One region of the Mesorhizobium sp. M1399 genome, then DNA from elsewhere that is predicted to be linked to it. Evidence: predicted binding sites of a transcription regulator. Region 1 holds the regulator's gene; each other region holds the start of a gene.
What was found. The regulator PhoB, encoded in region 1, activates phosphate uptake and scavenging genes when phosphate is short. The targets are predictions, from matches to a motif close to TGTCATNNANCTGTCAT.
Positions count from the first base shown of each region.

Region 2: NKH05_RS11305 (RNA degradosome polyphosphate kinase) is a predicted target of PhoB. The motif match lies at 8,302-8,318, and genes of this name have one in related genera.
Region 3: NKH05_RS03615 (alkaline phosphatase D family protein) is a predicted target of PhoB. The motif match lies at 3,377-3,393, and genes of this name have one in related genera.

Region 1 is NZ_JAMYKZ010000025.1:7,209-17,844, reverse strand. It holds gene NKH05_RS29355 (ATP-binding cassette domain-containing protein) at 1-753, opposite strand, end outside; gene NKH05_RS29350 (sugar ABC transporter permease) at 768-2,099, opposite strand; gene xylF (D-xylose ABC transporter substrate-binding protein) at 2,242-3,282, opposite strand; gene NKH05_RS29340 (ROK family protein) at 3,569-4,813, shown strand; gene phoB (phosphate regulon transcriptional regulator PhoB) at 4,823-5,512, opposite strand; gene phoU (phosphate signaling complex protein PhoU) at 5,529-6,236, opposite strand; gene pstB (phosphate ABC transporter ATP-binding protein PstB) at 6,269-7,072, opposite strand; gene pstA (phosphate ABC transporter permease PstA) at 7,069-7,920, opposite strand; gene pstC (phosphate ABC transporter permease subunit PstC) at 7,924-8,910, opposite strand; gene pstS (phosphate ABC transporter substrate-binding protein PstS) at 8,970-10,031, opposite strand.
Region 2 is NZ_JAMYKZ010000005.1:378,993-389,628, forward strand. It holds gene NKH05_RS11260 (amino acid ABC transporter permease) at 1-695, shown strand, start outside; gene NKH05_RS11265 (amino acid ABC transporter ATP-binding protein) at 765-1,514, shown strand; gene NKH05_RS11270 (multicopper oxidase domain-containing protein) at 1,773-3,692, shown strand; gene NKH05_RS11275 (HoxN/HupN/NixA family nickel/cobalt transporter) at 3,767-4,480, opposite strand; gene NKH05_RS11280 (cation diffusion facilitator family transporter) at 4,511-5,539, opposite strand; gene NKH05_RS11285 (metal-sensing transcriptional repressor) at 5,536-5,799, opposite strand; gene NKH05_RS11290 (TIGR02117 family protein) at 5,905-6,576, shown strand; gene NKH05_RS11295 (FAD-dependent monooxygenase) at 6,771-7,976, opposite strand; gene NKH05_RS11300 (zinc-finger domain-containing protein) at 7,996-8,241, opposite strand; gene NKH05_RS11305 (RNA degradosome polyphosphate kinase) at 8,392-10,593, shown strand; gene ppx (exopolyphosphatase) at 10,593-10,636, shown strand, end outside.
Region 3 is NZ_JAMYKZ010000002.1:227,262-237,897, forward strand. It holds gene ppa (inorganic diphosphatase) at 1-423, shown strand, start outside; gene NKH05_RS03600 (hypothetical protein) at 441-1,031, opposite strand; gene NKH05_RS03605 (TetR/AcrR family transcriptional regulator) at 1,129-1,734, opposite strand; gene NKH05_RS03610 (MFS transporter) at 1,816-3,099, shown strand; gene NKH05_RS03615 (alkaline phosphatase D family protein) at 3,466-5,040, shown strand; gene NKH05_RS03620 (hypothetical protein) at 5,087-5,368, opposite strand; gene typA (translational GTPase TypA) at 5,567-7,396, shown strand; gene NKH05_RS03630 (DUF1062 domain-containing protein) at 7,449-8,066, opposite strand; gene NKH05_RS03635 (LysE family translocator) at 8,462-9,076, shown strand; gene NKH05_RS03640 (YciI family protein) at 9,086-9,409, opposite strand; gene NKH05_RS03645 (peroxidase-related enzyme) at 9,533-10,096, opposite strand; gene NKH05_RS03650 (NAD-glutamate dehydrogenase) at 10,231-10,636, shown strand, end outside.

The DNA.
Region 1 (10,636 bases):
GCACTTGCCGAGGATGATCATGCCGAGCACCTCGTCCTGGGTGACATCGGTCGTGCGCGCCGTGCCGACAACCCGACCGTTCTTCATGACGCAGACGCGGTCGGCAAGCTCGAACACGTCATGGATGTCATGGCTGATCAGGAAGATGCCGATGCCGTCGGCCTTGAGCTGCCTGACCAGTTCGCCGACCTGTGCCGTCTCCTGCGGCCCGAGTGCCGCTGTCGGCTCGTCCATGATCAGGATGCGGGCGTTGAACAGGATGGCGCGGGCGATCGCAACCGACTGCCGCTGGCCGCCCGAAAGCTTTACCACCGGCTCCTTGAAGCGTTGGAAGCGCGGATTGAGCCTGCCCATCACCTTGCGCGCCTCAGCCTCCATGGCGACGTCGTCGAGCGTACCCCAGCCGGTCATCAGCTCACGGCCGAGAAACAGGTTGGCAGCCGCGTCGACATTATCGGCCAGCGCCAGCGTCTGGTAGATCGTCTCGATACCGTACTTCTTGGCGTCGCGGGGATTGGAGATCGAAGCCTCCTCGCCGTTGACGAAAATCTGGCCCGCATCGCGCTTGTAGGCGCCGGACAGGATTTTTATCAACGTCGATTTGCCGGCACCGTTATGGCCGAGCAAAGCCATCACCTCGCCCGGAAAAAGATCGACCGAGGCATCGTCGACGGCGCGAATGCCGCCGAAGGCGATCGAGATGTTGCGCATGTCGATCAGCGGCGTGCCCGTGGGAGCGGTCCTGTCTGCCATGCTCGTTCTCCTCACTAGACCCGTTTGCGATAGACGGTATCGAGCCACACCGCGACCACCAGCACGGCGCCGACAACGATGCTCTGCAGCGGCGAATCGATGCCGAGCAGCACCATGCCGGATTGCAGCGACTGCATCAAAAGCGCGCCGAGCATGGCGCCGAGCACCGTGCCGGAGCCGCCGGCGAGCGACGTGCCGCCGATCACGGCCGCCGCGATGACCAGCAGCTCGTCCAGGGTCCCCAGCGCATTAGTCGACGCGTTGAGGCGCGCCGATGCGATCGCCGCACTGATCGCGGCCAGCACGCCCATGATCATGAACACCTTCATGGTGACCCAGCGTGTGTTGATGCCGGCGAGTTCGGCCGCTTCCGGATTGCCGCCTATGGCAAAGACATAGCGGCCGAAACGGGTGCGTCTGGTGATGAAGGTCATGACGATGCCCGCGGCCACGGCCATCAGCACAGGTATGGCGATGCCGTGGGCGATGAACAACCCGCCCTCGGGAACGGTGATGCCGTTCTGCTGGGCATATTGGCGTACGATGCCGACCGGCCAAGGATAGGAATTGGCGATCCACACGGCGCCGAGGATGGCGGCGCAGGCTATCACGCCGAGCAAGCTTTCCGCCCAGACAGGGCGCAGCGGAAAGTTGAAGCGCTTGCGCTGCGAGCGGCCGTTGAAGAGCATGAAGGCAACGGCCGCGCAGGCGAGGACACCGACGATCCAGCTCCAGGTGGCGCCGATCGAGCCCCGTGGTCCGCCGCCCATCAGCTGGAAGGTCCTGTCCAGCGGCGCAACGGTGCGCCCGCTGGTGATCAGCCATGCCATGCCGCGCCAGACCAGCAATCCGCCGAGCGTCACGATAAAGGCAGGAACCTGGAGATAGGCGATGATGAAACCCTGAAACGCTCCGATAGCCAGGCCGAGCACCAGGCCGGCGGCCAGTGCGATGACCCACAGCCAGGGGCTGCCAAGCTGAAATCCCATGATGCGGACGAGGAATTCGGCCTGCGCCACGCCCATCACCATGCCGATCACGCCTTCCACGGAGCCGACGGAAAGATCGATGTTACGCATCACGATGACCAGCACCATGCCGGTCGCCATGATCGCCACCGACGAGGTCTGCACCGAAAGGTTCCAGAGATTGCGCGGCGTCAGGAAGAGCCCGCCCGACAGTATGTGGATCCCGACCCAGATGACCAGCAGCGCGCCGACCATGCCGAGCATGCGCGTGTCGAGTTCGGTTGCCTTGAGAAATCGGGCAACGACGCCGGCCTCCGATTCCCGCGCCCGGTCTGCCGTCGAGCTGTCGACCGGCGTGTTGGAAGTCGTGTCGGTCATGATGTTTCTCCCGCCGGGTTGCCGTCTGCCGCGGATGCCGGAAGCAGCCTAGAAGTTATCCGCCGGAAGCGGAAAAACAATTCTTTCTTGAAAAAACGCCGCGGCAAGCGGCCGCGGCGTTCGGACTTCTCGGAAACTCGGATCAGTTGCAGACCGGAACAGCGCCCGCCGCCACGCCCGCGCAGACCTCTTCTTTCTTGATCCAGCCGGCGTCGATGACGACGTTGAGGTTGTCCTTGGTGATGGCGACCGGGGTCAGGAACAGGGACTTTACGGTGTTGCCGCCGGGCGTGGTGAAATCCTTCACGCCGGCAATGTCGGTCATCTGCTTGCCGTCGGCCAATTGCGAGGCGATCTCGGCGGCGTTCTTGCCGAGCTCGCGCGCGTCCTTCCACACCGAGACCGTCTGTGTGCCGAGCGCGATGCGGTTCAGCGCGGCGTGGTCGCCGTCCTGGCCCGAGACCGGAACCGATCCAGCCAACCCTTGCGCCGTCAGTGCGGCGACGACGCCGCCGGCAGTGCCGTCGTTAGCGGCGACCACCGCATCGACCTTGTTGTCGTTCGCGGTCAGGAACTGTTCCATGTTCTTCTGGGCGTTGGCCGGCAGCCAGCCGTCGGTATAGGCCTCGCCGACATTCTTGATCTTGCCGCTGTCGATGGCGTCCTTCAGCACTTCCATCGAACCGGCAAAAAGGAAATCGGCATTCGGATCGGCGCCCGAGCCCTTGATGAAGACATAGTTGCCTTCCGGCTTCACCTTGAACACGTCGCGGGCCTGCATGCGGCCGACTTCCTTGTTGTCGAAGGTCAGGTAAAAGACGTCCTTGTTCTCGATCAGCCGGTCGTAGCCGACAACCGGAATACCTTCGTCCAGCGCCTTTTGCACGGCCGGCCCTATCGCCGAGGCGTCCTGCGCCAGGATGATCAGTGCGTTGGCGCCCTGCGAGATCAGGCTCTCGACGTCGGTGAGCTGCTTGCCCGGATTGGACTGTGCGTCGGCGGAGATATACTTGTCGCCGGCAGCCTCGATGGCCGCCTTCATTGCGGCTTCGTCGGTCTTCCAGCGCTCTTCCTGGAAGTTCGACCAGGAAACGCCGATGACCTTGTCTTTAGCCTGCGCCACCGACGCAAGCGCCAGCGTCATGGCGACACCCGCCAGAATGGCGGTCGTGAATTTCTTCATCATATCCTCCCTGCGCCGCGTACGGCGTGACCAATTGGCCCCAAAGGCCAGCTTAGAGGCGCTAATTTTTTCGAGCCTCGAAAAAATACTGGCCCGATCTCCCGCTGCTGTCAACATCGATTCTGATGGATTTTGATGTTGCTGCGACTTTTTTCGAGCTTCGGAATAAACGATGACAGCGCCACCTGCATCTGACACTATTTGCCTCATCCGACACTATTTGTCGGCATTACCGACGGCTTCCGGTTCATGAGCGGCCGCGGCAAACCGGGAGGAAAGCAAAACGATGTCGGTCGGAATCCGCCATGACGATTTGCGCCGGCGCAACCGGGCGATGGTGATCTCGGCCGTGCGCCGGGCCGGCCAGCCATCGCGTACGGAGATCGCCGCAACCACCGGCCTCAGCCATTCGACCATATCGGCGATCTCCTCCGACCTGATACGGGAAGGCATCCTCGCCGAGAGCAAGGCAAGCGAACCCGTTTCGTTGAAACGCGGTCGTCCGCAGGTCGGCCTCGCCCTCAATCCGGAAGCGGCGGCGGTGCTGACCGTGGTGTTGTCGCTGAATTTCCTGTCGGCCGCCATCATCGACTATGCGGGGCAGGTGGTCGCCGAGGAACAGCGCCGGCTGGACACGCTGACCATGCCGCGCGACGAACTGATCCGCGAATGCATGGCCATCGTCCGGCGCCGGCTGGACGATCCAGATCTTGACGTCCGCAGTGTCGCCCGCATCGCCCTGGCGATTCAGGGAATTACCGACTCCCCTGCACGCGCCATGCTGTGGTCGCCGATCACGCCCCAGACGGACATCGCCTTTGCCGACATGCTGGAAGATGAATTCGGCATCCCGGCCACGGTGGAGAACGACTGCAATATGATGGCGGTGGCTTTGCGCTGGCGCGATCCGGATCGCTATCGCGACGACTTCATCGCCATCCTGCTTTCGCACGGCATCGGCATGGGGCTGGTGTTGAAGGGCGAGCTGTTCACCGGCACGCATTCCTCGGGCGGCGAGTTTGGCCACATGATCCATCGTCCGGGCGGCGCGCTCTGCCGTTGCGGGCGGCGCGGCTGCATCGAGGCCTATGCCGGCAATTACGCCATCTGGCGCAACGCCACGCAGATGAGCGAAGACAGCCAACCGGTCGCCGACGTCAGCGACGCCGACATGCGCGCGCTGGCGGTTCGGGCGCGCGAGAAGGACGGGCCGGAACGCGAAGCCTACCGCAAGGCCGGCGAAGCGCTGGGTTTCGGTCTCGGCTCGCTGTTCGCGCTGATCGATCCGGCACCGGTCGCAATGGTCGGCGCCAGTGCCGCCGCCTTTGATCTGATCGAGCCGGCCTTGCGGAAGGCCATCGCCCAGACCGCCGGCGGCCAGCATTCGGGCTCGATCTCCTTCGATACCGAGCCGAACGAATTGCCGCTGATCCGCGAAGGCTGTGCAATGCGGGCGTTAAGCTTCGTCGACCAGCAGATTTTCGCGCCGGGCGCGCAAATGAGGCCCGGCGTCAGAAAGAACGTAGCCTGACTGGGCGGGTCAATCTTCCCTGATCGCGTAGCCGGCACCGCGGATGGTGCGGATGACATCAGGCATGCGGCCGTTGTTGACGGCTTTGCGCAGCCGCCCGACATGCACGTCGACGGTGCGTTCGTCGATATAGATCGTCTCGCCCCAGACATTATCGAGTAACTGGCTGCGCGAGAAGACGCGGCCCGGATGCCGCATCATGAATTCGAGCAACCGGAATTCGGTCGGCCCGAGCCGGATCTCGGTCTTCTTGCGATACACCCTGTGCGATTCGCGATCGAGCACGATGTCGCCGACCTTCAGCACGCTGGACAGCACTTCCGGCTTGGCGCGGCGCAGCAGCGCCTTGACCCTGGCCATGAATTCCGGTGTCGAAAACGGTTTGACCAGATAGTCGTCGGCGCCGGTCGAAAGACCGCGTACCCGGTCGCTCTCCTCGCCGCGCGCGGTCAGCATGATGATCGGCAGCCGTTCGGTTTCGGGGCGCACCCGCAACCGGCGGCAGAGCTCGATGCCGGAAACCGCTGGTATCATCCAGTCGAGCACCAGAAGATCGGGCACATTCTCCTGCAAACGGATCTCGGCTTCGTCGCCGCGTGTCACCACCTCGACCTGGTAGCCTTCGGATTCGAGATTGTAGCGGAGCAGCACACCCAACGGCTCCTCGTCCTCCACCACCATTATGCGTGGTGCGATCATCGGCTGGGCACCCCCATCATGTCGCCGGTGCGGACATTGTCGTTTCGTCTTGCTTCGGACGATTGACCGGCAATTGCTCGCCGGTCAGCACATAATACGCATTTTCGGCGATGTTGGTGACATGGTCGCCGATCCGCTCCAGATTCTTGGCGCAGAACAGCAGATGCGTGCAAGCGGTGATGTTGCGCGGGTCTTCCATCATGTAGGTCAACAGTTCGCGGAACACCGACGTATATTTGACGTCGATGCGCTCGTCGGCGGCGCGTAGCTTGGCCAACGCGGCCGCATCGCCTGCAGCATACTCCTCGATGACGCCCTGCACCTGGATGAGCACCAGCTGCGCCATCGCATCGATGGAATGCGATAGGTCGCGCGGTGTGACGCTAAGGCCGACCGCACTCACACGCTTGGCGATATTCTTGGCAAGGTCGCCGATGCGTTCGAGATCGCCGGCCATGCGGATCGCCCCGACGACATGGCGCAGATCGTGGGCCATCGGCTGGCGCTTGGCGATCAGGGTGATGGCGCGGTCGTCCAGTTCGCGTTGACGCGCATCCATGATGGCATCGTCGGAAACGACGCGTTGCGCCAGCACGTTGTCAGAATTCAACAGGGCCTTGGTCGCCCCGCCGACCATCGAACCGGCGAGGTCGGCCATGTCGCGGATCAGCTTGCTGATCTGCTCGAGATCCTCGTCGAAAGAAGCGACTGTGTGTTCGCCCATGGTCCTGTCCTCATATGCGTGATCGGAACGGCTCAGCCGAAGCGGCCGGTGATGTAATCCTGCGTGCGCTTCTCGCGGGGCGACGTGAAGATCTTCTCGGTCCGGTCGAACTCTACCAGTTCACCCAGATACATGAAGGCGGTCTGGCGCGATACGCGCGCCGCCTGCTGCATGTTGTGGGTGACGATGACGATCGTGTAGTCGGCTTGCAATTCGTCGATCAGTTCCTCGATCTTGGCGGTCGACAGCGGGTCGAGTGCCGAAGCCGGCTCGTCGAGCAGAATGACTTCCGGCTTCACCGCCACGGTGCGGGCAATACAAAGCCGCTGCTGCTGGCCGCCTGACAGGCTCAAGCCGCTGGCGTTGAGCTTGTCCTTGACCTCGCCCCACAGCGCGGCCCGCTTCAACGCTTGTTCGACGCGGCCGTCCATTTCGGACTTGCCCAGATTCTCATAAAGCCTGACGCCGAAGGCGATGTTCTCGTAGATCGACATCGGGAACGGCGTCGGCTTCTGGAACACCATGCCGATCTTGGTCCTCAGGAGATTGAGGTCCTGCGAGCGGTCGAGAATGTTCTTGCCGTCGAGCAGCACCTGGCCCTCGGCTGTCTGCTTCGGGTAGAGTTCGTAGATGCGGTTGAACACACGCAGCAGCGTCGATTTCCCGCAGCCCGAAGGGCCGATGAAGGCAGTGACGCTGCGCTCGGGCAGCGACAAGGTGATGTCCTTCAACGCCTTGCTCTGGCCGTAGTAGAAGTTGAGGTTCTTGACCTCGATCTTCGTCTTCTCGGCGACCGTCTCGGTCATCGTCATGTCCGCGGACAACATCTGTGTCATCTGTCCTCTCTGCGTCCGGTAAGGCTGCGGGCGAGGATGCTCAAGCCCAGAACCGTCAGGGTGATTATGAGTGCGCCGCTCCACGCCAGTTGCTGCCATTCCTCGTAAGGGCTGAGAGCGAACTGGAAGATGGTCACCGGCAGGCTGGCCATCGGCGCGTTGATATTGCTGCTCCAGAACTGGTTGTTGAGCGCGGTGAAGAGCAGCGGCGCCGTCTCGCCGGAAATGCGTGCTATCGCCAGCAATATGCCGGTGACGATGCCGGACAATGCGGCGCGGTAGGCGACCGAACGGATCACCACCCAGCGCGGCGCGCCGATCGCGGCGCCGGCTTCACGCAACGCGTTCGGCACCAGGTTGAGCATGTCTTCAGTGGTGCGCACGACCACCGGAATGACCAGGATGGCAAGCGCAACGGCGCCGGCTATGGCCGAGAAATGCCCCATTGGCCGCACCATCAACTCATAGACGAACAAGCCGATGATGATCGACGGCGCCGACAACAGGATGTCGTTGATGAAGCGCACGACGGTGGTGATGCGCGAGAAACGCCCATATTCGGCCATGTAGGTTCCCGCCAGCACGCCGATCGGCGTGCCGACGACAACGGCGATGATCGTCATCAGCAGGCTGCCCGCGATTGCATTGAGCAGGCCGCCGGCCTCGCCTGGCGGTGGCGTCATCTCGGTGAAGACCGCGAACGAAAGCCCGGCTGTGCCCTTATAGACCAGTGCACCGAGAATGAGCGCCAGCCAGGCAAGCCCGATGCCGGCGGCGACGACGCAAAGCGCCATCATCACCGAATTTCTGGCTTTGCGGCGGCTGTGGAGCGATGAGGATGTCGACATCGGTCAGGCTCCCGTACGGGCGTCGATCCGCATCAGCATATAGCGGGCGGCGGCAAGGATCAGGAAAGTGATGACGAACAGGATCAGGCCGAGCGAAACCAGGGAAGAGGTGTAGAGATCGCCGTCGGCCTCGGTGAATTCATTGGCGATGGTCGCCGAGATGGTCGTGCCCGGCGCGAACAGGGAGGCGCTGATGCGGTGGGCGTTGCCGATGACGAAGGTCACCGCCATGGTTTCGCCGAGCGCGCGGCCGAGGCCAAGCATGACGCCGCCCATGATACCGATGCGGGTATAGGGAATGACCACGCGCCGGGTCACTTCCCAGGTCGTGCAACCGATGCCGTAGGCCGATTCCTTCAGCACCGCCGGCACCGTATCGAAGACGTCCTTGGTGATCGAGGTGATGAAGGGCAGCACCATGATGGCGAGGATCAGCGCCGAGGTCAGAAGGCCGATGCCGTAAGGAGGGCCGGCGAAAAGGCTGGATAGTCCCGGCACGCCGTGGAAGATGTTGATGATGAAGGGCTGTATCGTCGTCTGCAGGAACGGCGCGAACACGAACAGGCCCCAGATGCCGTAGATGATCGAGGGAATGCCGGCCAACAGCTCGACCGCTATGCCGATCGGGCGCCTGAGCGGGCGCGGGCAGAGTTCGGTGAGAAACACGGCAATGCCGATGCCGATCGGAACCGCGATCAGGATGGCGATGGCCGCCGTGACCAGCGTGCCGTAGATCGGCGCCAGCGCGCCAAATTTTTCCGTTACCGGATTCCAGCTTTCAGTCGTCAGGAAAGAGAACCCGAAGGACGACAGGGCCTGCCATGAGCCGGCAAACAGCGAGATTGCGACACCACCGAGGATGACCAGCACAAGAATTGCGGAAGCGCGGGTGAGTCCGCGGAATATGGCGTCTGTGAGCGCGAAGCGCCGCACCGTAGCTTCCCTGGCCCGGGCTGCAGATGATAGCATGGCATCGGAAGCGATGGTCATTGGGTCCTCGCGATTGAAGGCAACAGGGAGGGCGCCGTCGACGCCCTCCCTGGAGGAGATTACATAGCCGAGTAGAGCGGCTTGCCGTCGCTGCCGACGACTTCCTTGGCCCACATGGCCTTGACGCTCTCGACCACCTTGTCGGGCATCGGAACGTAGTCCAGCTCGCCGGCCATCTCGTCGCCCTTGTCGTATGCCCAGGCGAAGAATTTGAGCGCTTCGCCGGTGGTCGCCGCGTCGTCCGGCTTCTTGTACAGGAGGATCCACGTCGCCGCCGTCATTGGCCAGGACTCGGCGCCCGGCTCGTTGGCGAGGATGACGCCATAGCCCGGCTGCGAGCTCCAGTCGGCATTGGCCGCTGCCGCCGAGAATGCCGCCGCGGTGGGTTCGACCTTCTTGCCGTCCTTGTTGATCATATCGGTGTGGGTGAGCTTGTTCTGCTTGGCATAGGCGTATTCGACATAGCCGATCGCGCCGCCGGTCTGGGAGACGTTGTTGGCAACGCCCTCATTGCCCTTGGCGCCGATGCCCACGGGCCATTCCACGGCCTTGTCGACGCCGACCTTTTCTTTCCAGTCCGCGCTGACGTCGCCGAGGTAGTATGTGAAGTTGAACGTCGTGCCCGACCCATCGGAACGGTGAACGACCGCGATCGCCTGCGAAGGCAGCTTGACGTCGGGATTGAGCTTCTTGATCGCCTCGTCATCCCAGCTCGTGATCTTGCCGAGGAAGATGTCGGCCAGCGTCGGGCCGTCGAGAACCAACTCGCCCGGCTTGATGCCTTCGAGGTTGACGACGGGAACGATGCCGCCCATCACCATCGGGAACTGAGCCAATCCGGACGATTCAAGCTCTTCGCCTTTCAGCGGCGCATCAGAAGCGCCGAAGGTAACGGTCTTGGCTTTGATCTGCTTGATGCCGCCGCCGGAACCGATCGACTGATAGTTAAGCCCAATGCCGGTGTCTTTCTTGTAAGTGTCGGCCCACTTCGCATAGATCGGGTAGGGGAAGGTGGCGCCGGCGCCGGAGATGTCCGCGGCGAGCGCGGCGGACAGGGTGAGGGTAGTCGTCGCCGCAGCCATTGCAATCGCAACGGCCGCCGAGCGGATGAAATGTCTCATGTGGCCTGCTCCTGTTCGGAATATGGTCTCTCGGCGCCATTCCTCCGGCGCCCGCTGAGGCCAATAGCCCCCGATTATTACAGTCGCATGACAGTTTCATGTCGCTCCGGTAACGTCGTCCAGCCGGGTTAAGAAGGAACGGCCGCGGGCTTTGTCGGCATGGGCCGCGGTTTGCCGCTGGAATCAGCAGCTTGCGTGAATTCCGGCCGGCTTTGTCCGCTCGACGATAGCAGCCACTGACCTTGAGAAGAAAAAAGCCGGACGGGAGCGCGTTGCATGCAGCCAGAACGTGTCATGGCCGCGCCATCGCCGAAACAGGTCCGTTGGGGTAAATCTGACCCTGTTTCTTGCCGGCGGTCGCTGCTCCCGCCCGTAACTGGAGGAGCGGAACTTCGAATATCCCATTGTCGCGACTGAGCGCGCCATTGGGTATGGTGCGATCGCACCATGGCCTTACGCTGGAAGCGGTGACGAATCGCAAGGTTTTAATTCGCCTCGCGCTGGACCTCCATCCGCGCCCGACCCGGCGATCGATCTTTCGAGCGGGGCCTTCGACTGGAAGTGCGGCGATTTCTACTTCACCTTACCTACTCCCTCTGCACTAT
Region 2 (10,636 bases), on a different contig from region 1:
TCGTTCTGCTGCTCGGCGGCATGTTCGGCCTGCCCTATGTCGAAACCCCGCTTTGGGGTGGACTGCTGGTGACACTCAGCCTGTCCTTCGTGGGCATCGCTGTGTCGCTTCCGGTCGGCATCGTGCTGGCGCTCGGCCGGCGCTCGAACATGCCGATCGTCAAGCTGCTGTGCGTGATCTTCATCGAGACGGTACGCGGCATCCCGCTGATTACGGTGCTGTTCTTTGCCAGCGTGATGCTGCCGCTGTTCCTGCCGGCCGGCGTCAGCTTCGACAAGTTCCTGCGCGCGCTGATCGGCGTGTCGCTGTTTGCCGCCGCCTACATGGCCGAAGTGGTGCGCGGCGGCCTGCAGGCGATCCCCAAAGGCCAGTATGAGGGCGCCGATTCGCTCGGCCTCAGCTACTGGCAGAAGATGGGTCTGGTCGTCATGCCGCAGGCGCTGAAGCTGGTCATTCCCGGCATCGTCAACACCTTCATCGGCATGTTCAAGGACACCAGCCTGGTCATCGTCATCTCGATGTTCGACCTCCTCGGCATCGTCAAGCAGAACTTCTCCGACGCCAGCTGGGCAACGCCGCAGACGGCCAGGTCCGGCCTGGTGTTCGCGGCCTTCATCTTCTGGCTGTTCTGCTTCGGCATGTCGCGCTATTCAATGTACACGGAACGCCGTCTCGACACCGGCCACAAACGCTAAAAAGGGGACCTTGTCATGGCCATAGAAAACGCCGTCAGCGCGGAAGAGATCAAGGTCAATGCCGCCAAGATGCATATTTCCACCACCGATGTCGCCATCGACATCATCGCCATGCACAAATGGTACGGCGAATTCCATGTGCTGAAAGACATCAATCTGAAGGTGATGCGCGGCGAGCGCATCGTCATCTGCGGCCCGTCGGGCTCCGGCAAATCGACGATGATCCGCTGCATCAACCGGCTGGAGGAACACCAGAAGGGCAAGATCATAGTCGACGGCAAGGAACTGACCAACGATCTGAAGAAGATCGACGAGGTGCGCCGCGAAGTCGGCATGGTGTTCCAGCACTTCAACCTGTTTCCGCATCTGACCATCCTCGAGAATTGCACGCTGGCGCCGATCTGGGTGCGCAAGATGCCGCGGAAGCAGGCCGAGGAAATCGCCATGCATTTCCTCACGCGCGTCAAGATCCCGGAACAGGCCAACAAATATCCCGGTCAGCTTTCCGGCGGCCAGCAACAGCGCGTGGCGATCGCCCGCTCGCTGTGCATGAACCCGCGTATCATGCTGTTCGACGAGCCGACCTCGGCGCTCGACCCGGAAATGATCAAGGAAGTGCTGGAGACGATGGTCGGGCTGGCCGAGGAAGGCATGACCATGCTCTGCGTCACCCATGAAATGGGCTTTGCGCGCAAAGTCGCCAACCGGGTGATCTTCATGGACCAAGGCCAGATCGTCGAGCAGAACACGCCGGCCGAGTTCTTCGACCACCCGCGCCACGAACGCACGAAACTGTTCCTGTCGCAGATCCTGCACTGATCCTGTACGCCGGTTCGTGACAAGGCCGGCGGACCGGGCTCGCTGCCTTGCTCAGGGCCTTACGCGTATTCGACGAGCGCTGACCGTGCGCGGCGCGAGAAGATAGCAAGCGTGCTTCAGGCCGCTCGAGTGGTCACCTTGCAACCTGGTAACTAAGGCCGGCACGGATCATAAGCGCGCCGGCTGCGTTCATTGCCATTAGGAGTTGTATAACAAGCCGCGTGGGCGCGTGCGGCGGCAGGTTAAGGGCTCATCCTGATGCTCATCCAACCGATCGACTATTTCCTCGTCGTCTGGTTCGCGCTGGCGCTGGCTTCGACGCTTTATGTCGGCTTCGACCAATATCGCAACAACCCCGAGCCGGTGGTGATGAAATGGGGCTTCATCCTGGTTACCCTCTACATGGGTCCGCTCGGCCTGCTACTCTACGTGCTCGCCGACAAGGAGCCCCGGCCGGGCGAGCATGAACTCTTCACTCAGCCGCTCTGGAAGCAGGGCGTCGGCTCCACCATCCACTGCGTCGCCGGCGATGCCACCGGCATCATTCTTGCCGCCGCCGTCACGGCGGCGCTCGGCCTGCCGATGTGGATCGACCTGATCGTCGAATATCTCGCCGGCTTTGCCTTCGGCCTGTTCATCTTCCAGTCGCTGTTCATGAAATCGATGATGGGCGGCACCTATTGGGAGAACGTGCGCAAGAGCTTCCTGCCCGAATTCATCTCGATGAACTTCATGATGGCCGGCATGGCGCCGGTCATGAGTTTTCTGATGATGGGCCGCGACATGCGCGCAATGGAACCGACGGAGCTCTTATTCTGGGGCGTGATGTCGATCGGCGTCATCGCCGGTTTTGCGCTTGCCTACCCGGCCAACGTCTGGCTGGTCGCCCGGGGGCTGAAGCACGGGTTGATGACGCAGCGCGCGCAGGCAGCCGGCATCAATGGTCGGCAGCAGCCTGCCACGAGGCAACACGCGCAGATGCAAATGCAGCAGGCCGACGCCAGCGGCCATCACAGGCAGCACCACGATATGGCTTCCCACAAAGGCAAAGGCGGCGCCGGTCATCACATGGAGACGGATGCCACGACCCCGCAAGTCGCCGCCCTCAGCATGGTCTCCCTGCTGGCCCTCGCCATCGGCATGATCGCGCCGGCGAACTGGCTGAACCTAACCTTGTCGGCGCGCGATGTCGGCGGGGTGATCATGCCGCAAGGCATGATCATGGACCGCGACACGCCGGCCGACGCGATGCGCGACATGGCCGCCACCGATCCTCGCCTTGTGGCCGCCTCTTATGATCTGACGGCAAAGGGTGACCAGGACCTGCCTTTTCGAATGGAGAACGGCATCAAGGTGTTCGAGCTCAGGCCTTCGGTGGTCCGCTGGCAAATCCTGCCTAACGTTGCGGTCGACGCCTATGCCTATAATGGCCAGATTCCCGGCCCGCGAATTCATATTCGCCAGGGCGACCGGATCAGGATCAACGTCACCAACGGCCTGCCTGAGGAAACGACGGTGCATTGGCATGGCCTGATCCTGCCGAACCAGATGGATGGGCCAGCCGAAATCACGCAGGCGCCGATCGAGCCCGGCCAATCCTATTCATACGAATTCACCGCAACCCAGCACGGAACCTATTTCTACCACCCCCACGCCAAGCCGGACCGGACCCAGGCGCTCGGCCTCTACGGTGCGCTGATCATCGATCCCGCCAATCCCGCCGATGAGGTCGCGGCCGACCATGATTACGTCATCGAGCTTCAGGAATGGCTGGTGCGGGAAGGGCTGACGTACCCGTCGATGCCGATGGACGGCGGCATGCCGAATTTCTTCACCATCAACGGCAAGGCCTATCCCTCGACCGAGACGATCCCGATGAAGGTCGGCGAGACGCTCAAGGTGCGGTTCATCGGCACCAATAACGGCTTCATCCATCCGATGCATATCCATGGCGGACCGTTCGAGGTCGTTGCCCGCGACGGCGAGACGATCCCTGCCTCGGGTCGTTTCCTTGCCGATACGGTCAATGTCGGGCCGGGTCAGCGCTACGACGTGATCTGGAAGGCGCAGCGTCCGGGCAAATGGCTGATCCATTGCCACATCCCGCATCACACCACGAACAACAATGTCGAGGAGAAGGGCGGCGGCGGGCTGATGGTCGTGATCGATGTGACATGACCGGCGTCGGCTTGGCTCGTTCCAACCGCTGCACCGGCCCGGACGCCATGCAGTGGCTGAAACCATGTTTTCTCTTAAGCTGATGTGATCTGCCAGACAGCGACGCCGGCAAGGGCGAGACCGGCAGCGCCCTCGATGGCCCGGGAGATGGTTTCGAACAGCCGTGGCTGGCGCGCGAAAAACTGTACAAGCCGTTCCCGAAACACGATCGACAATACCGCGACGCAGGACAGCGTCAGCGCCACGCCGACCATCACGGTGATGGCAAACAGGACGCCCGCTGCCGGAACACCCCTGGAGATCGCGAAAGTCATCGCGAAAAGCGTCAGCGGGCAGGGGATCAGGCCTGCCATCACGCCGACAGCCTCGCCTTCGTGCCTGTGGTGATGGCTGTGGCTCAAAGCGCGCCAGAGCATCCAGACGCCAATGAGGCCGAGCAGCCCACGACTGATATGCTCCAGGAGCGGAGCGCGGCCAACGCTGCCCAATGCTATGGAGACCAGTGGCAGCGAGAGAGCCGCAATCAGAACGGCAATCGTCACATGCGTGAACGATAGCGTGATAGACACGAGCAGGCCGCGCGAGACCTTCGCATCCGAACCGGCAAGATAGGTCGCCAGGACCGCCTTGCTATGACCCGGCGTCAGCGCATGGGCAGCCCCGAACACGACGCCCATCGGCAGGAAGGCCATGAATGCCAGCCAATTGCCTCCGGCCGCAAGCAGCTTGATCTGCTCGCCGAGCGTCAGATAGATCGTGCGCTGAAATTCGACGAGCGTCTGGAACATCGGACGAGACTAGCAGAAAATCGGCGAGCGTCAGTGCATGTGGCCGTGGTCATGCGTGTGCTCGTGAGGGTGCGGATGGTCGTTCTCTCCACGTTCCGTTGAAAACCGGACATTCGCCTCAGCCAGGGCTGGCATATGCTGGGACAGTTCGTCTTTCAGCGCTGCCGCGATCTTGTTCGCCGCCGACAGCGGTAAGGTTTCGTCCGCGGCAATTGCGATGTCGGCGTGCAATCTATGACCGACCCAGCGCGCCTTAGCATCGACAATATGCGCGCCCGCAACATGCTCGGCGGCATGTCGGATTTCATCCATCACACCGGGTTCGATTCCGTCCAGCATGCGGGTCAGCACCGAACGGGCCGATTGCCACACGATACCGAAGATCGCAATCGTGATCAGCAGGCCGACGATCGGGTCGGCCAAGGAAAAGCCGAGCCAGACGCCGATGGCTCCGATGACCACGGCAAGGCTGGTAAGTCCGTCGGTGCGGGCGTGGTAGCCGTCGGCAATGAGTGCCGCGCTGTTGATTTCGCGGCCGACGCGGATACGGAACACGGCAACCGCCTCGTTGCCGAGGAAGCCGACAATGCCCGCCGCCGTCAGCCAGCCGAGGTGTGTCACTACTTGTGGATTGATCAGCCTGTCGATGGCTTGGTAGGCGGCGACAACAGCGCTGAACAGGATGATGAGCACGATGATGATGCCGGCCAGATCCTCGACCCGGCCCAAGCCATAGGTAAAGGTCCGCGACGGCTTGCGCCGCGCCAGCACGAACGCAATCCATAGCGGGATCGCCGTTGTCGCATCGCCGATGTTATGGATCGTGTCGGCCAGCAATGCCACGCTCCCCGACAGCACAACCACGACCATCTGCAACGCCGCGGTGATGGCCAGGATTACGAACGACCATTTGATTGCCCAGATGCCCCGGTCGGTGGTAGCAATTGTCGCATCGATGACGCCGTGGGTGTGACCGTGCGAACCGTGATCGCCGTGATGATGTGCGGCGTGCGAGCCGAACCCGAGCCAGTCCAGAATGCGGGCTACGATGGCATTCATAGATACTTCGCCAGCTGCTTGAGTTCCGCCAGCGAGTTGCCGCCGGTTTCCACGCTGTCCGTGAGGCAATGCTCGATGTGATCGTTGATCAGCTCGCGCTTGGCGCTGCTGATGGCCCTTTCGACGGCATGAAGCTGCTGCGCCAGATCAACGCAAGGGCGATGCGCCTCGATCATGGCCAGCACCGCCGCAAGGTGGCCTTGCGCGCGCTTCAGGCGCTTTACGATGGAAGGATGTGAGGCGTGGAGGTGATCTGACATGCCTCCAGCATATCCTCCCGGGGAGGATACGGGTCAAGCTCTAAGTCAGCTGTGCAATTTCCGGAGAGGCTTCACCTTGAACATTGCTTGGTCTATGCCTTCCCCATGAAGAAGCTTGCCCGTTTTCTTGGCCTGCTGGTCGTTACAGCAGTCCTTGCGGTGGCGCTGGGCACGCTGCTGCCGCGCCCGCTCTGGCCGGCGGCCGCTGCCGATCCGATCGGCGCAAGCCACCGCATCCTGGTGCTGAAAAACCCGATCCACACCGACATCGCCATCCCGGTCGACGACGACGTGCGCCGGCGCTTCCACTTCCTGGTCGATGCCGGCATTCCGGCCGACATGGCGGAGGTCCGCTACATCGTCTTCGGCTGGGGAGGCCGCGCCTTCTATCTCGAGACGCCGACCTGGTCGGAACTGAAGGCAGTGCCGGTGATGAAGGCGCTGACCGTCGATGCTTCGGTGATGCATGTCGACATTTCAGGCGAAATCGCCGAGCCGCATCCCGACGTCGCCGGCTTCGACGTAAGTGAGGAACGCTTTGCGGCGCTGCTCGATTTCATTGCAGCAAGCTTCCAGCGGGGGCCGAACGGGGCCATTCCGATCGAGAATGCGGCCTATTCCCGCTTCGATCGTTTCTTCGAAGCCAATGGCCATTTCAACGCGCTGATCGGCTGCAACACCTGGACGGCGGCGGCACTGCGCACGGCCGGGCTGCGCACCGGCTGGTGGAACCCGCTGCCAGCCTCGCTCGGCCTGTCGATGCGGCTTCACAATTGAAGAGGGTTCCGGCTGATCAACGCCGCGATCCTTCGAGCCCTCCTTTCGCCAATCTCTAACGTTGCAGGACCTAGCAAGGCGCCGAAACTGCCAATCTCCCTCCTTGTGGGGGAGATGTCCGGCAGGACAGAGGGGGGCGCTGTCCCGCCGGCCTATCGAGCTTTTTATCGCCGATCCCCAGACTCGCGCGCCCGCTAGCCATAAAGCCAATCAAGATCGGCGGCGAGCTTTTCGGGTGAGCGCATCGCCAGGAACAGGTTGCGGGCCATCGCCACCGGCCCGGCCGCGTGCCAGGCGAGGCGGTTGACCGCGCCGCGGCGGGCGACCTGGGCGACGCGCGGCCGCCGCGCCTGTTCCCAAGCGGCAAGCGCGCCGCTGAGATCGGCAGGCGAGGTGGCAACGAAGCCGGCAAGCGTCGCCGCGTCCTCGATCGCCATCGCCGCGCCCTGTGCGGCAAAGGGCGTCATCGCATGCGCCGCATCGCCGATCAGCGCGACGCCTTCCGGTGTCGTCCACCGCCGCTGCTCGACGGTGTGGATCGGCCATGCCGTCCACGGCGCCGCCTCGCTCGCCAGACGGACCAGCGCCGGCGCGGTACCGCGCATGGCGCTGACGAGGATGGCGGGGTTGGCATGCCCCGACCAGCCCTCGGCGATGCGCTCGCCCCTGGTGAAGGCGGCGAGGTTGAAGGCAGTGCCACGGCTGACCGGATAGGCGACCATATGGAAGCCGGGATAGAGGAATGCGGTAACGCAATCGGGCGCACCGATCGCTGCAAAGGCTTGGCCAGCAGGGCTGTCGGCACCGACGGTGGCGCGCCACGCCAGCTCACCTGAAAACCGGCTACTACCGAATTCGGCCGCTTTGCGGGCCAGTTGTTCTCGCACCGACGACCAGACGCCATCCGCGCCGATCAGCAGACAGCCAGCCTCGACCGTTTCGCCATCAGCCGATGCAGTGACGGCAACAGCTTTCGGTCCGGCTGCGATGTCGGTCACCCGCGCGCCAGCGACCAGTTCGATCCCGGGCTGCTCCGAAACCCGCTGCATCAGCGCTGACTGCAGATCGGCGCGGTGGGCGACGAGATAGGGTGCCCCCCAGCGCGTTTCGGCGGCCGGGCCAAGCGGTACGCGCGCCAGCTCGCCCAGCGTGGCGGCATCCTTGAGCACAACCGCCTCCGGCCGCACCGCCGTCGGCAGCAGCCGATCGAGTACGCCGAGTTGTCGAAGAATGCGTGTCGCGTTGGGCGACAACTGGATGCCGGCGCCGGCAGCCTCGAGGTGCTGCGCCTGTTCGAACAGTTTTATCCGATAGCCGCGCTCGGCGAAGGCCAGTGCCGCGGTCAGCCCGGCAACGCCCGCCCCGGCGATGACGACCTGCCGGGACTGCGTTTCCTGCATCAGGCTTGTCGCAGGAGAATCAGGCGGCCTGGTCGATATAAAGGCAGCCCGGCGGCACCGTTTCCAATGCCTTCAGCTTCGGCGAATAGCGATAGAGCGTCGAGCAGTAGGGGCAGACCTTTTCATTGTCGTCGCCCATGTCGAGAAATACATGCGGATGGTCGAAAGGCGGATTGGCGCCGGTGCACATGAATTCCTTGACGCCGATGTCGATTGCCGGATAGCCCGCATCGTTCTGGAAATGGGGAATGGAACCGCCTGCCATCGTCGTCTCCTGATCTTGTCGATTGCATCTGGATCATAACCCGTCTCTTTGCAAGATCGATGAAATGAAACTGTCGCAAAAGCCTGTCAGAGGATAAGTTAAGCCGGTTAACACCGTAATCCGCGGACGGGTGTGAGAAGAGCAGGAACTATGAACGAACTGAAGCCGGTCCAGAACGAATTCATCACCATCGAGGCTGCGAGCCGCGAAGGCGGCAATCCTGACCGCTTCGTCAACCGCGAGTTTTCCTGGCTGCAATTCAATCGGCGCGTGCTCGAGGAATCGCTGAACGCCAATCATCCGCTGCTCGAGCGCGTTCGCTTCCTGTCGATATCGGCGGCCAATCTCGACGAGTTCTTCATGGTCCGCGTCGCCGGTCTTGCCGGCCAGGTGCGCGAGGGCATCGTGCTGAAGAGCCCGGACGGGCGCACCCCCGAGCAGCAGCTCGAACAGCTGTTGCGCGAGGTCGAGCGCCTGCAGGAGGACCAGCAGAACAGCCTTTCGGCGCTGATGCTGCAGCTCAACAAGGAAGGCATCGAGAGCATCACCCGCGATGCGCTGACCAAGGACGAGAAGACCTGGCTCGAGGACCATTTCCAGGAGCAGGTGTTTCCGGTCCTGACGCCGCTGTCGATCGACCCAGCGCATCCGTTTCCGTTCATTCCCAATCTCGGTTTCTCGATGGCGCTGCAATTGCGCCACCGCAAGAACGGCGAGGAAATGAGCGCGCTTTTGCGCCTGCCGGTAGCGCTGAGGCGCTTCATCCGCTTGCCGGATCGCAAGCATCACGTCCGCTTCGTTCCGCTCGAAGAGGCGGTCAGTCTCTACATCGGCAAGCTGTTCCCCGGCTACGAGGTCAAGGGCTCCGGCACGTTCCGCATCATCCGCGACAGCGATATCGAGGTCGAGGAAGAATCCGAAGATCTGGTGCGGCTGTTCGAGACGGCGCTGAAGCGTCGCCGCCGCGGCTCGGTCATCCGGATCGAGTTCGACAGGCTGATGCCGTCCGAATTGCGCGACTTCGTCGCCGGCGAGCTTGGCGTCTCGGCCAGCCGCATCAGCGTGCTTACCGGGCCGCTGGCGCTTAGCCAGATCTCGGAGATCGTCGCCGTCGCTCGCGACGATCTGAAGTTCACGCCCTACAATCCGCGCTTCCCGGAGCGCATCCGCGAGCATGGTGGCGATTGCTTTGCCGCCATCCGCGAGAAGGACATCATCGTCCACCACCCCTACGAATCCTTCGACGTGGTGGTGCAGTTCCTGCGCCAGGCGATGGCCGATCAGGAAGTGGTGGCGATCAAGCAGACGCTCTACCGCACCTCCAACGACAGCCCGATCGTGCGGGCTTTGGTCGACGCCGCCGAGGCCGGCAAGTCGGTGACGGCGCTGGTCGAGCTCAAGGCGCGCTTCGACGAGGAGGCCAACATCCGCTGGGCGCGCGACCTCGAGCGCGCCGGAGTCCAGGTCGTCTTCGGCTTTCTCGAGCTGAAGACCCACGCGAAAATGTCGCTGGTGGTGCGGCGCGAGGATGGCAGGCTACGCAATTACGTGCATCTCGGCACCGGCAATTACCACCCGGTCACCGCGCGCATCTACACCGACCTGTCCTTCTTCACCACCGATCCGACGATCGCGCGCGATGTCGCGCAATTGTTCAATTTCATCACCGGCTATGCCGAGCCGGCCGAGCAGATGCGGCTGGCCATATCGCCGTTCACGCTGCGCAACCGCATCCTCAAGCATATTTCGGACGAGATCGGCCACGCGCTGGATGGCAGGCCGGCTCGCATCTGGATGAAGATGAATGCGCTGGTCGATCCGATCATCATCGATGCGCTCTACGATGCCAGCCGCGCCGGCGTCGAGATCGATCTCGTCGTGCGCGGCATCTGCTGCCTGAGACCGCAGGTGCCGGGCCTGTCGGAGAACATAAGGGTGAAGTCGATCGTCGGCCGCTTCCTCGAGCACAGCCGCATCTATTGCTTCGGCAACGGCCACGGCCTGCCCTCGGACGGGGCGATCGTCTACATCTCCTCGGCCGATTTGATGCCGCGCAATCTCGACCGCCGGGTCGAGACCATGGTGCCGATCACCAATCCAACTGTGCATGAACAGGTGCTCGGCCAGATCATGCTCGGCAACATCATGGACAACCAGCAAAGTTTCGACGTATTGGCTGACGGAACCTCCCGGCGCGTTGTGCTGGAGGAGGGCGAGGAACCGTTCAACGCGCAGGAATATTTCATGACCAATCCGAGCCTGTCCGGACGGGGCGATGCGTTGAAGTCGCATGCGCCCAAGCGCATCGCGCAGTTCAAGCGCCGCAAGAAACAGAACGCAGCGACGGGCTGATGATTTCAGCGTCCCAGGGCCGGCTTCAGGACCGCCGACCGCT
Region 3 (10,636 bases), on a different contig from region 1:
GCCGGCACGCTGTTCGTCGACCGCTTCCTGCACACGTCGATGCGCTATCCCGGCAATTACGGTTTCGTACCGCACACGCTGTCGGGCGACGGCGACCCGATCGACGTGCTGGTCTGCAACACACGCGCGCTGGTGCCGGGCTGCGTCATCAATGTGCGGCCGATCGGCGTGCTGGTGATGGAGGACAATGCCGGCCAGGACGAGAAGGTCATCGCAGTACCTTCGCCCAAGCTGACCTTGCGCTATGAGGACGTTCACGAATACACGCAGCTGCCTGATATCACCCGCCAGCAGGTGCAGCACTTTTTCGAGCACTACAAGGATCTCGAACCCGGCAAATGGGTCAAGATCGAGGGCTGGTACGATGCCGCCTATGCCAAGAAGATGATCGTCGAGGCAATCGAGCGGGCCAAGCGCAAGTAATTAACGGGCGCAAATCGTCAGTTGTCGACGCGGCCGAAATCGGGCGTGTTGCCGATCACCACACGCTTGTCCTTGCCGCAGGCGAAGGTGCGTGCCTTCTCGTCGGCAAGCTTGCGCGCCTGATCGTTGGCGGCGGGATTGCCAGTGGCGAGCACAAGAGCGATCGTGCAGCCTTCGTAGGCGCCAGGCTGGGCAACCTTGGCGACGATCAGCACTTCCGTCGACTTGTTCTCGCCCTCGCTATCGCTGATCGAGCGACGATGGATGACTGCGAAAGGAACGGCCATATCGCCCTTGGTTTCGATACGCCACTCGACTTTGGGTCCAGCCGAGTTGAGGCCGGAAAAGCTTTCCCAGACCGTGGTCATGTCGCCAGGTGGAAACCCGTAGAACAGCGATTCCCGCGCATCGTCGTAGGAAACCATCACCGGGTAGCCGCCATAGCCCGAACAGGCCAGGTCGGCCCAGTCGCCGTCGCCTTCCTCCGCCTGGGCATAAGTCACGCAGTCCTTCTCCCAGACGAGATCGGTATAGACGCTGGATATGTCGCCAGCCCGGGCCGCCTGGCAGAAACCGGCGAGGGCAAGCGGGATCAAAAGAGCGCGCATGGCGGACAACTCCGTTCGGGCTGCCGCAGCGTACCGTCAAATTCAGCAGCAGCCTAGACGAAGTCAGGCTGCTCACAGTGACCTGGTAAACGGAACGCTATTTCCTCAAGCTTGCTTCGATCAGAAGGTCGGCGTTGCGGGCCACCGACTGCGCCGGTCCGCCGGCACCGAACAACTGACCGCTGATATAGGCGCCCTCGATCAGGAGCAGCAGCCCGTCACCCAGCGTGTCGGCGTCGCCGGCACCCATCGCCGCCGCCATGGTGCGCAAGCGCCGGCGCAATTCCTGCTTGTTGGCCTCGCTCACGACGCGGGCCGGATGGCCGTGTTCGGGATATTCGACCGCGGCATTGGTCATGCCACAGCCGCGATAGTCGGGCCTTTGCGTGCGCTTGCCGACACGCGTCAGGAAGGCGACGATCTGCGCGCGCGGATCGCCGGGATGGGCATTCACCGCCTCGTCGAAGCGCTCCCAGAATTCGAGGTCATAGTGCCGAAGATAGGATGCAGCCAACTCATCCTTGGACGGAAAGCTGCGGTAGAGGCTTGGCTTGGTGACGCCGGCACGCCGTACGATCTCGTCGACACCGATCGCCCTGATGCCTTGCCGGTAGAACAGGTCGCGCGCCACCTGGAGGATCCGTTCGGCGGCGCGAGGCAGCGGTGCGCCATTCTCCTTGATCGTTGGTTCAATGCTTTTCATGTCTGGTTTGCCGATGCCTGGTTGACAATGTTACCGGTCGGTACGTATGTTCCGCGCATCTGAAACGTACCGGTCAGTAACATGATAGCTCAATCCCGCCCGTTTGGCCAGCGCTACGCTTTCGTCGTGGTCGCCGTCATCTTCCTCTGCCTGCTGATCGCCGCGGGCCTGCGTTCGGCGCCGGCAGTCATGATGCTGCCGCTGGAGAATAGTTTCGGCTGGCGGCGCGACGTCGTCTCGCTGGCGGCGGCCACCGGCATCTTCCTCTATGGCCTGACCGGGCCGTTTGCCGCGGCGCTGATGGAGCGGATCGGGCTGCGCCGCACCTTGCTTGCCGCGCTGCTTTTGATGTCGGGATCGACCGCGCTCAGCCTGCTAATGACCAAGCCGTGGCATCTGCTCCTCACCTGGGGCGTGTTTTCCGGCATCAGTTCGGGCGCTGTCGCCACCGTGCTCGGCGCGACCATCGTCAACCGCTGGTTCAAGACCAATCGCGGCCTTGTGATGGGACTGATGTCGGCGTCCAGCGCCACCGGGCTGCTGGTCTTCCTGCCGCTGCTCGCCTCGCTCGCCCAGTCCGGCGGCTGGAAGCCGGTCGCCATTGCCATTGCCGTGGCCACCGCCGCCTTGGTGCCGCTGGTTTATATGCTGGTACCGGAGCGTCCGGCCGCGATCGGCATGGTCCGCTATGGCGCCGAGCTCGACGATGTGCCGCCCGCGCCGCCGGCCGCGCAAGGCAATTTCCTCGCGCATACGCTGAGCACGTTGCGCCGCGCCGCCGGTACGCGTGTGTTCTGGTACCTGTTCGCCACCTTCTTCGTTTGCGGCTTCACCACCAACGGGTTGGTCGGCACGCACCTGATCGCCTTTTGCGGCGATATGGGCATCGGCGAAGTGCAGGCCGCGGGCCTGCTCTCGATGATGGGTATCTTCGATCTTATTGGCACGACGCTGTCGGGCTGGCTCACCGACCGTTTCGACCCGCGCAAGCTGCTCGGCATCTATTACGGCATTCGCGGCCTGTCGCTGATCTATCTGCCCTATTCCGGCTTCTCGGCGACCAGCCTGATCATCTTCGCCGTATTTTACGGACTGGACTGGATCGCCACAGTGCCGCCGACGCTGCGGCTTTCCAACGAGGCGTTCGGCGACCGCAGCGGGCCGATCGTCTTCGGCTGGATCGTCGCCGGCCATCAAGTCGGCGCAGCGACAGCGGCCTTTTTCGGTGGCACTATGCGTGAGTTGCAGGGCAATTACGAGCTTGCCTTCCTGATCGCCGGCATGACGGCAATAGCCGCCGCCTGCATCTCGCTGCTGATCAACACCAGCCGCCCGGCGTTCGATCCTGAACCGCAGGCGGCATAGCTTCTCGTTGCAGGAGAGATGCCGTCGGCCAAATTGCCGATCTCCCCCTCGCGGGGGAGATGCCCGGCAGGGCAGAGGGGGCGCGAAGGTTCGCCAGCCTCCGACTTTACGCAATGTTCTGCCCAAACTCCGCTGCTCCGTCTGATTTCTTTCTGATTTGTACGTCGGCGGGACAGCGCCCCCCTCTGGCCTGCCGGCCATCTCCCCCCGCAAGGGACCCGCAAGGGGGGAGATCAGCAGCTTCGCCGCCGAGCGGTCCAGCCTTCCCGCTTGTTGATGTCAGAAAACCTTCATCGTTTCGAAATGTGCCTGAAACATTGAAGCTGGAGCTTGGCGGCGACGTTCAACGCCATCCAGGAGACAGCCATGAACAAGATTTCAATGACGCGGCGCGCTTTCGTCACGTCGGCCAGCGCCGTTGGCCTGGTCGGCGCCTCGGGTCTCGCCCTTCCCTATTACTCGCGCGCCAATCAGCGCCCGGCCTTCACCCATGGCATCCAGTCCGGCGACGTCGACGCGACCAGCGGCATGGTCTGGACGCGCACGGACCGGCCGTCGCGCGTCATGTTCGAAGTGTCGTCGACGGAAAGTTTCGCCAATGCCGTCCGCCTGGCGCCGCTCGATACCTCGCCGGCCAGCGACTATACGGTGAAGCGGCTGCTCACCGATCTCGCCTCCGACCAGGATATTTTCTACCGCATGGTCGCGGCCGATCTTGCCGACATCAACGCCGTTTCCGAGCCGATCGTCGGCCGCTTCCGCACGGCACCTGCCTCGAAGCGTGACATCCGCTTTGCCTGGTCGGGCGACACCGCCGGCCAAGGCTGGGGCATAGACGAGACCGGCATGAAGACCTACGCCACGATCGCCAAGCACACGCCCGACTTCTTCCTGCATTCGGGCGATACGATTTATGCCGATGGTGCGATGAAGGACGAAGTCGACCTGCCCAATGGCGGCAAGTGGAAAAACACAGTGCTGATCAACGAAAAGCGCAAGGTTGCCGAGACGCTGGACGAATACCGGGCGCAGTGGAAATACAACATGATGGACAAGAACGTTCTTGCGCTCAGTGCCATCTGCCCGACTTTCTATCAGTGGGACGACCATGAGGTGCTTAACAACTGGTCGGACTCGAAGGACCTGAGCGCCGACGACCGCTACACAGAAAAATCAATCCATGTGCTGGCAGCACGTGCGGCGCGCGCCTTCCACGAGATGACGACGATCCGCTACGAACCGTCGGAGCCGGGCCGCGTCTACCGCAAAATCGCTTATGGTCCGCTGCTCGACGTGTTCTTCCTCGACATGCGTTCCTACCGCGGCCCCAACGGTCCGGATATGCAGGAGACGATGACGCCTGAATCGCGCATCCTCGGCGAACAGCAGATCAAGTGGTTGAAGCGTGAGCTGGCAAATTCCAACGCGACGTGGAAAATCATCGCCGCCGATATGCCGCTCGGCCTCGTGGTCTGGAATGACGGTACCAAGAAGGTCGGGGCCGAGGCAGTCAGCAATGGCGACAATGGCCCGGCCAAGGGGCGCGAGCTGGAAATTGCCGACCTTCTTCGCTATATAAAGAACGCGGGCATCAGCAATACCGTTTGGCTCACCGCAGACGTGCATTACACGGCCGCGCATTACTACAATCCGGACAAGGCGCAGTTCCAGGACTTCAATCCGTTCTGGGAATTCGTTTCGGGTCCGATCCATTCAGGCACGTTCGGACCGAATGGTTTCGACATGACCTTCGGCCCGGAGCTGAAGTTCATCAAGGCACCGACTGCCGAGCAGGGTCAGAACCTGCCGCCGTCGGCCGGCCTGCAGTTCTTCGGACTTGTCGATATCGATGGCGCTACAGAGCAGCTGACGGTGCGGCTGATGGATCGCGACGACAGCGAACTCTACAAGGTCACGCTCGATCCGGTGCGGTCGGCGTGAGCGACTGCACCATTATCCTCGGGCCAGCCCGAGGGTAGGACGTGTATCAATCGGGATAGCAGACGACGGGAATGTTGGGCCAGACGGCGCTGTCGCATCCGGCATTTTGCTGCCTTTGCTTGAAGGCGGCGCTGACTGGCCCGGTCACCACCGGGTCGACGCCATCGGGAGCATCGGCAAAAAGCTGCTCCGCCGACCGCTTGTCGGACGGCAGGGCAGTCCGCGTCTCCTTGAACGACGCGGCCGACTGCGCCGCGCCTGCCGCGAGGAGGACGGCGAGTGCGCTACATGCCAAAATCGGCCGGAGTCTGCTGCCTGCGTCGATCATGAAATTCGAACTGCCCGGACCATGAAAGGTTCCGCCTTGGTTAATAATTCCACTTCACACCAAGACATTTAAGATTTGGTGACTTTATTTGGTGACTCGCCTCCTCTTTCGCAATTGCGAAAAACCCTGTATGAGCCGCCCAACCGAAAGAGGCAGCGCCTTTTGGCCTGCTGCCTGCAACGCTCCCGAGACCAAAACATGAAAATCCGCAATATCGCGATCATCGCGCACGTCGACCATGGAAAAACCACCCTCGTCGATCAGCTCCTGAAACAGTCCGGCTCGTTCCGCGACAACCAGCGTGTCGCCGAGCGCGCCATGGATTCGAACGATCTCGAAAAGGAACGCGGCATCACCATCCTGGCCAAGGCGACCTCGGTCGACTGGAAGGGCACCCGCATCAACATCGTCGACACGCCCGGCCACGCCGACTTCGGCGGTGAGGTCGAGCGCATCCTGTCGATGGTGGATTCGGCCATCGTGCTGGTCGACGCCGCCGAGGGGCCGATGCCGCAGACCAAATTCGTCGTCGGCAAGGCGCTCAAGGTCGGACTGAAGCCGATCGTCGTCATCAACAAGATCGACCGGCCGGATGCTCGCCACGTCGAGGTGGTCAACGAGGTGTTCGACCTGTTTGCCGCGCTTGACGCGACCGACGAGCAACTCGACTTCCCGATCCTTTACGGTTCGGGCCGTGACGGCTGGGTCTCCGAAAACCCCGAAGGTCCGAAGGACCAGGCTCTGGCGCCGCTGTTCGACCTCGTCATCAAGCACGTGCCGGCGCCGACCGTTCATCCTGGCCCGTTCCGCATGATCGGCACCATTCTGGAAGCCAATCCGTTCCTCGGCCGCATCATCACCGGCCGTATCGAATCCGGCACGCTGAAATCCAACCAGGCGGTCAAGGTGCTGCACCATGATGGCACCCAGGTCGAAACCGGCCGCATCTCGAAGATCCTTGCTTTTCGCGGGCTCGAGCGCCAGCCCATCGACGAAGCGCAGGCAGGCGACATCGTCGCCATCGCCGGCTTGTCGAAAGGCACCGTCGCCGACACGTTCTGCGACCTGTCGGTGACCGAGCCGCTGCACGCGCAGCCTATCGATCCGCCGACGGTGACGATGTCGTTCCTGGTCAACGATTCACCGCTGGCGGGCACCGAAGGCGACAAGGTGACCAGCCGCGTCATCCGGGACCGCCTGCTGCGCGAGGCCGAAGGCAATGTCGCGCTGAAGATCGAGGAATCGCCGGACAAGGATTCGTTCTTCGTCTCCGGACGCGGCGAATTGCAGCTGGCCGTGCTGATCGAGACGATGCGCCGCGAAGGTTTTGAGATCGCCGTGTCGCGGCCGCGCGTCGTCATGCAGAAGGGCGAGAACGGCGAATTGCTGGAGCCGGTCGAGGAAGTCGTCATCGACGTTGACGAGGAGCATGCCGGCGTCGTCGTGCAAAAAATGTCGGAGCGCAAGGCCGAGATGGTCGAGCTGCGCCCTTCGGGCGGCAATCGCCAGCGCATCGTTTTCCACGCGCCGACGCGCGGCCTGATCGGCTACCAGTCGGAACTGCTGACCGACACGCGCGGCACCGCCGTGATGAACCGGCTGTTCCATGCCTATGAGCCTTACAAGGGTGAGCTGCCGGGCCGCACCAACGGCGTGCTGATCTCCAACGAACAGGGTGAATCGGTGGCCTATGCCATGTGGAACCTGGAAGACCGCGGCCCGATGGTCATCGACCCCGGCGTCAAGGTCTATCAGGGCATGATCATCGGCATCCATTCCAGGGACAACGACCTCGAAGTCAACGTGCTCAAGGGCAAGAAGCTGACGAACATCCGCGCCGCCGGCAAGGACGAGGCAGTGAAGCTGACGCCGCCGATCCGCATGACGCTGGAACGCGCGCTGGCCTGGATCCAGGACGACGAGCTGGTCGAAGTGACGCCGAAAACCATCCGCCTGCGCAAGCTCTATCTCGACCCGAACGAGCGCAAGCGTTTCGAGAAGTCGGCGAAAGTGGTCGGCGCGGCGTAAGCCACTTTTCTCAGCCATTATGAGGAAGGGAGCACGTGCGTGCTTCCTCCCTCTATCTTACCCGCCGGCAGCCCCGGTCTGGATTACTAGACAGGTCGATGCGGATCGCCGTTCCCGCTCGGGCTGGCCTGCGCAAGGCTTTGGCCCCGTCCGGACCAACGGCCAGCAATCGCTTCTCTTCCCAAACCTGAAGCCGCGATCGCGAGATACCGAGTTCGTTGGCGAGCAACCGGTCGAGCCGCAGCGCTGTCGGCATTTCGAGCTCGAGCTGGAGTTCGAGGCCGGCGGTGTTTTCCGGCCTGTCCCCGAGCACCTGCTTATGAACGGCGGCTTCAGGAAATTCCTCGACGCGCCCGATCCTGCTTCGCAATGCGGCAATATCGAAAGCATGGCGCCGCGCCAGGACCGGATCGTTGCATTCGAGCGCCTGCAGCAGGGCCGGCTCGATGTCGCGGCGATTGCAGCGCTCCAGAATGCCGAAATTCCAGGAATTGTCGCAATCGATGCACCGGTAGATCAACCAGGCATCAATGCGTTTGCCATTAGCATTGACCCGGAATTTGCCGCTGCAGCGATAGGCTTTCAGGCCACCGCAGCGATTGCAGTTGAGGTGAGGTCGCGGTGCGGTCTTGGGCGCGATCGCCCAGCGGATACGCAGTATCGAAGGCATGCCGAAAAGCCCTTCCCGTCGGGAAGTTCGTCAGATCGGCGATGTCGAGATGCCCCTGCGGGCACGGCGTGGCGAGAGACTGCGGCAGTTGGAAATAAGCGTCGCGGGTGATTGTGCGCGACAGCGGTTCAGCAGTGCCAAACCGGTCTCGAACCGCCACCCTGAGGAACACATGATGTGAAAACAGGCGCCGCGACTGCGACGCCCTGCTCTGTGTTGGGGGAGTTGGCGAGACCGGCGGTTACGTAGGCAAAGTGAAGCTCGAAATGATGTCGGGACGACATTTCTAGCCGCGAGGTGCCCAGCCGACAAGCCTTCTTTCGGTAGACGCTACCGTCGTCGGAACAGTTGGGTTATGTTGAATGACTCCAAAAGTTTCTAACGAGATCCGCGTCATGCATTTCACGTCGCTTCTGATTTTTGCCGGCGCCCTGCTTGTTGCCGCCGGCTCGCCGGGCCCGTCGATTGCCGCACTTGTGGCGCGGGTCATCGCAAAAGGGTTTCGCGACGTGTTTCCGTTCCTGCTTGCCATGTGGATTGGCGAAGCGATCTGGCTGTCACTGGCGGTGTTTGGCCTCGCCGTGGTGGCGCAGACGTTCCACTTCGCCTTTGTCGTCGTGAAATGGGTTGGCGTCGTCTATCTCGCCTGGCTTGCCTGGAAGATGTGGACGGCACCGGTCGAGGCAAAAGAAGGCTCGCTGCCGCGCGACGATTCGCCCGTCAGACTGTTCTTTGCCGGCATGGCGGTGACGCTCGGCAACCCCAAGATCATGATGTTCTATCTGGCGCTGCTGCCGACCATCATCGATCTCGGTTCAGTCCGCGTGATCGGCTGGGTCGAGCTGACGGCGACCATGGCCGTGGTGCTGGTCGCCATCGATTTGACATGGGTGCTCGCCGCATCGCAGGCGCGCAAGCTCTTGAGGAGCAAGCGGGCGATGAAGATCGCCAACCGCATCAGCGCCGGCACCATGGCCGGCGCTGCGGCGGCGATCGCGGCGCGGTCCTGAGCCGGCGCGTCAACCCATTTCAATTATCGGTGCGATCTCGACGCTGAAACCCGGGTCCGTCAGGATAGGACAATCCTGGGCTTTGCCGACGGCATCGTCGATGTCTTTCGCTTCGATGATGGTGTAACCGGCGGTTGGATTGCTGCCGCCATTGTTCTCGACCTTGCCGCCGGGCAGCAGGGTCTTCGACATGCCGACTGGATTGCCACCGTCGACCACGGCTGAGCCAAGCTTGCCGTACCAGCCGTTCCAGGCATCCATCGCTGCCTTCCGTTCGGCCTCCTCGGTCGGCATCTTGCCCGAGCCGTGATAGACGTAGAGAAATTTCGCCATGTTCTCCTCCTTTGATCGGCGGCATCGAACCGGCATGCGGTCATGCCGCATGCCGATCATCGGACCAAACCGGCAAACAAGCAACGAGAATGCGATGTAGCTAATATATACGACCGCGGTGCCCTATCGCGCCATCGCGTGATATTCATCGTTCGGCCGCATATCGATCGCCGATGCCAGCCGGTTCGACATGTTGAAGAACGCGGCAGTCGAGGCGATATCCCAGATGTCGCGGTCGGAAAAGCCCACTTGCCGCAGCGCCGCCCGGTCGGCTGCGACGATCTTTGCCGGCTGCTCGGTCAGCTTCACCGCGAATTCGAGCATGGCGCGCTGCCTGTCTGACAGCTCGGCGGCGCGAAAATTCATCACCATCATCTCGCCGAAGGCCGGGTCGCCGGAAAGCTGGCGCACGGCCGCGCCATGTGCAACCAGGCAATAATAGCAATGGTTGACCGATGAGACGACCACCGCGATCATCTCTCGCTCCAGCTTCGACAGGCCGGATTCACCCAGCATCAAATCATTGTACATGTCGGTGAAAGCGCGCAGCTTCTTCTCGTCGAAGGCGTAGGCGAGCAGCACATTGGGAACGAGGCCGAGCTTCTCCCGGCATTTGGCGAAATAGGCGTTGGTCGCTTCGCTCAGCTCCGCCGGTGCGAGGTCAAGCGCGGTGATTTTGTCTGTCATAGGGGATTTCTCCTCGTTTTCCGCCAGGCTGCCGGTGAATTCCGACATTTCGTCGCAAGCCGTCAAACCTTTGTCGCCAAATACCCGTCATCTGCTACGATAGTTGTAAAAACATGACGGGAGGGAATTAGCTCATGGCCGGCCTGAAATCCGCAAGCCAGCTGAAAAAGATGAGTCCGGCCAAGGGCAGCGAAAAGCCCGGCAGGCTTGCCGACTACTTGCTGGCCCGAGCTCCGGCCGAAGATGTCGCCGCCTACGACGTCATCGATCTCGAACGCGCTGCCGAACTCGCCGGCCGCGCTGTCGCCCGGCACAAGAAGGACGACTGCGTCGTTGCCATAGACGTCGATTCCGGTGTCGTCCGCCAAGGCCGGCCGATGACGGTGATCACCGTCGTCAACGACAACATGCCGTTCCTGTTCGATTCCGTCCTCGGTGAGATTACAGAGAGCGCCGGCGAGCCGCTGCTGGTTACCCACCCGGTCATCGTGGTCAGGCACGGCAAGAACGGCGTCGAGGAAATCCTCGGCGATGGCGGTT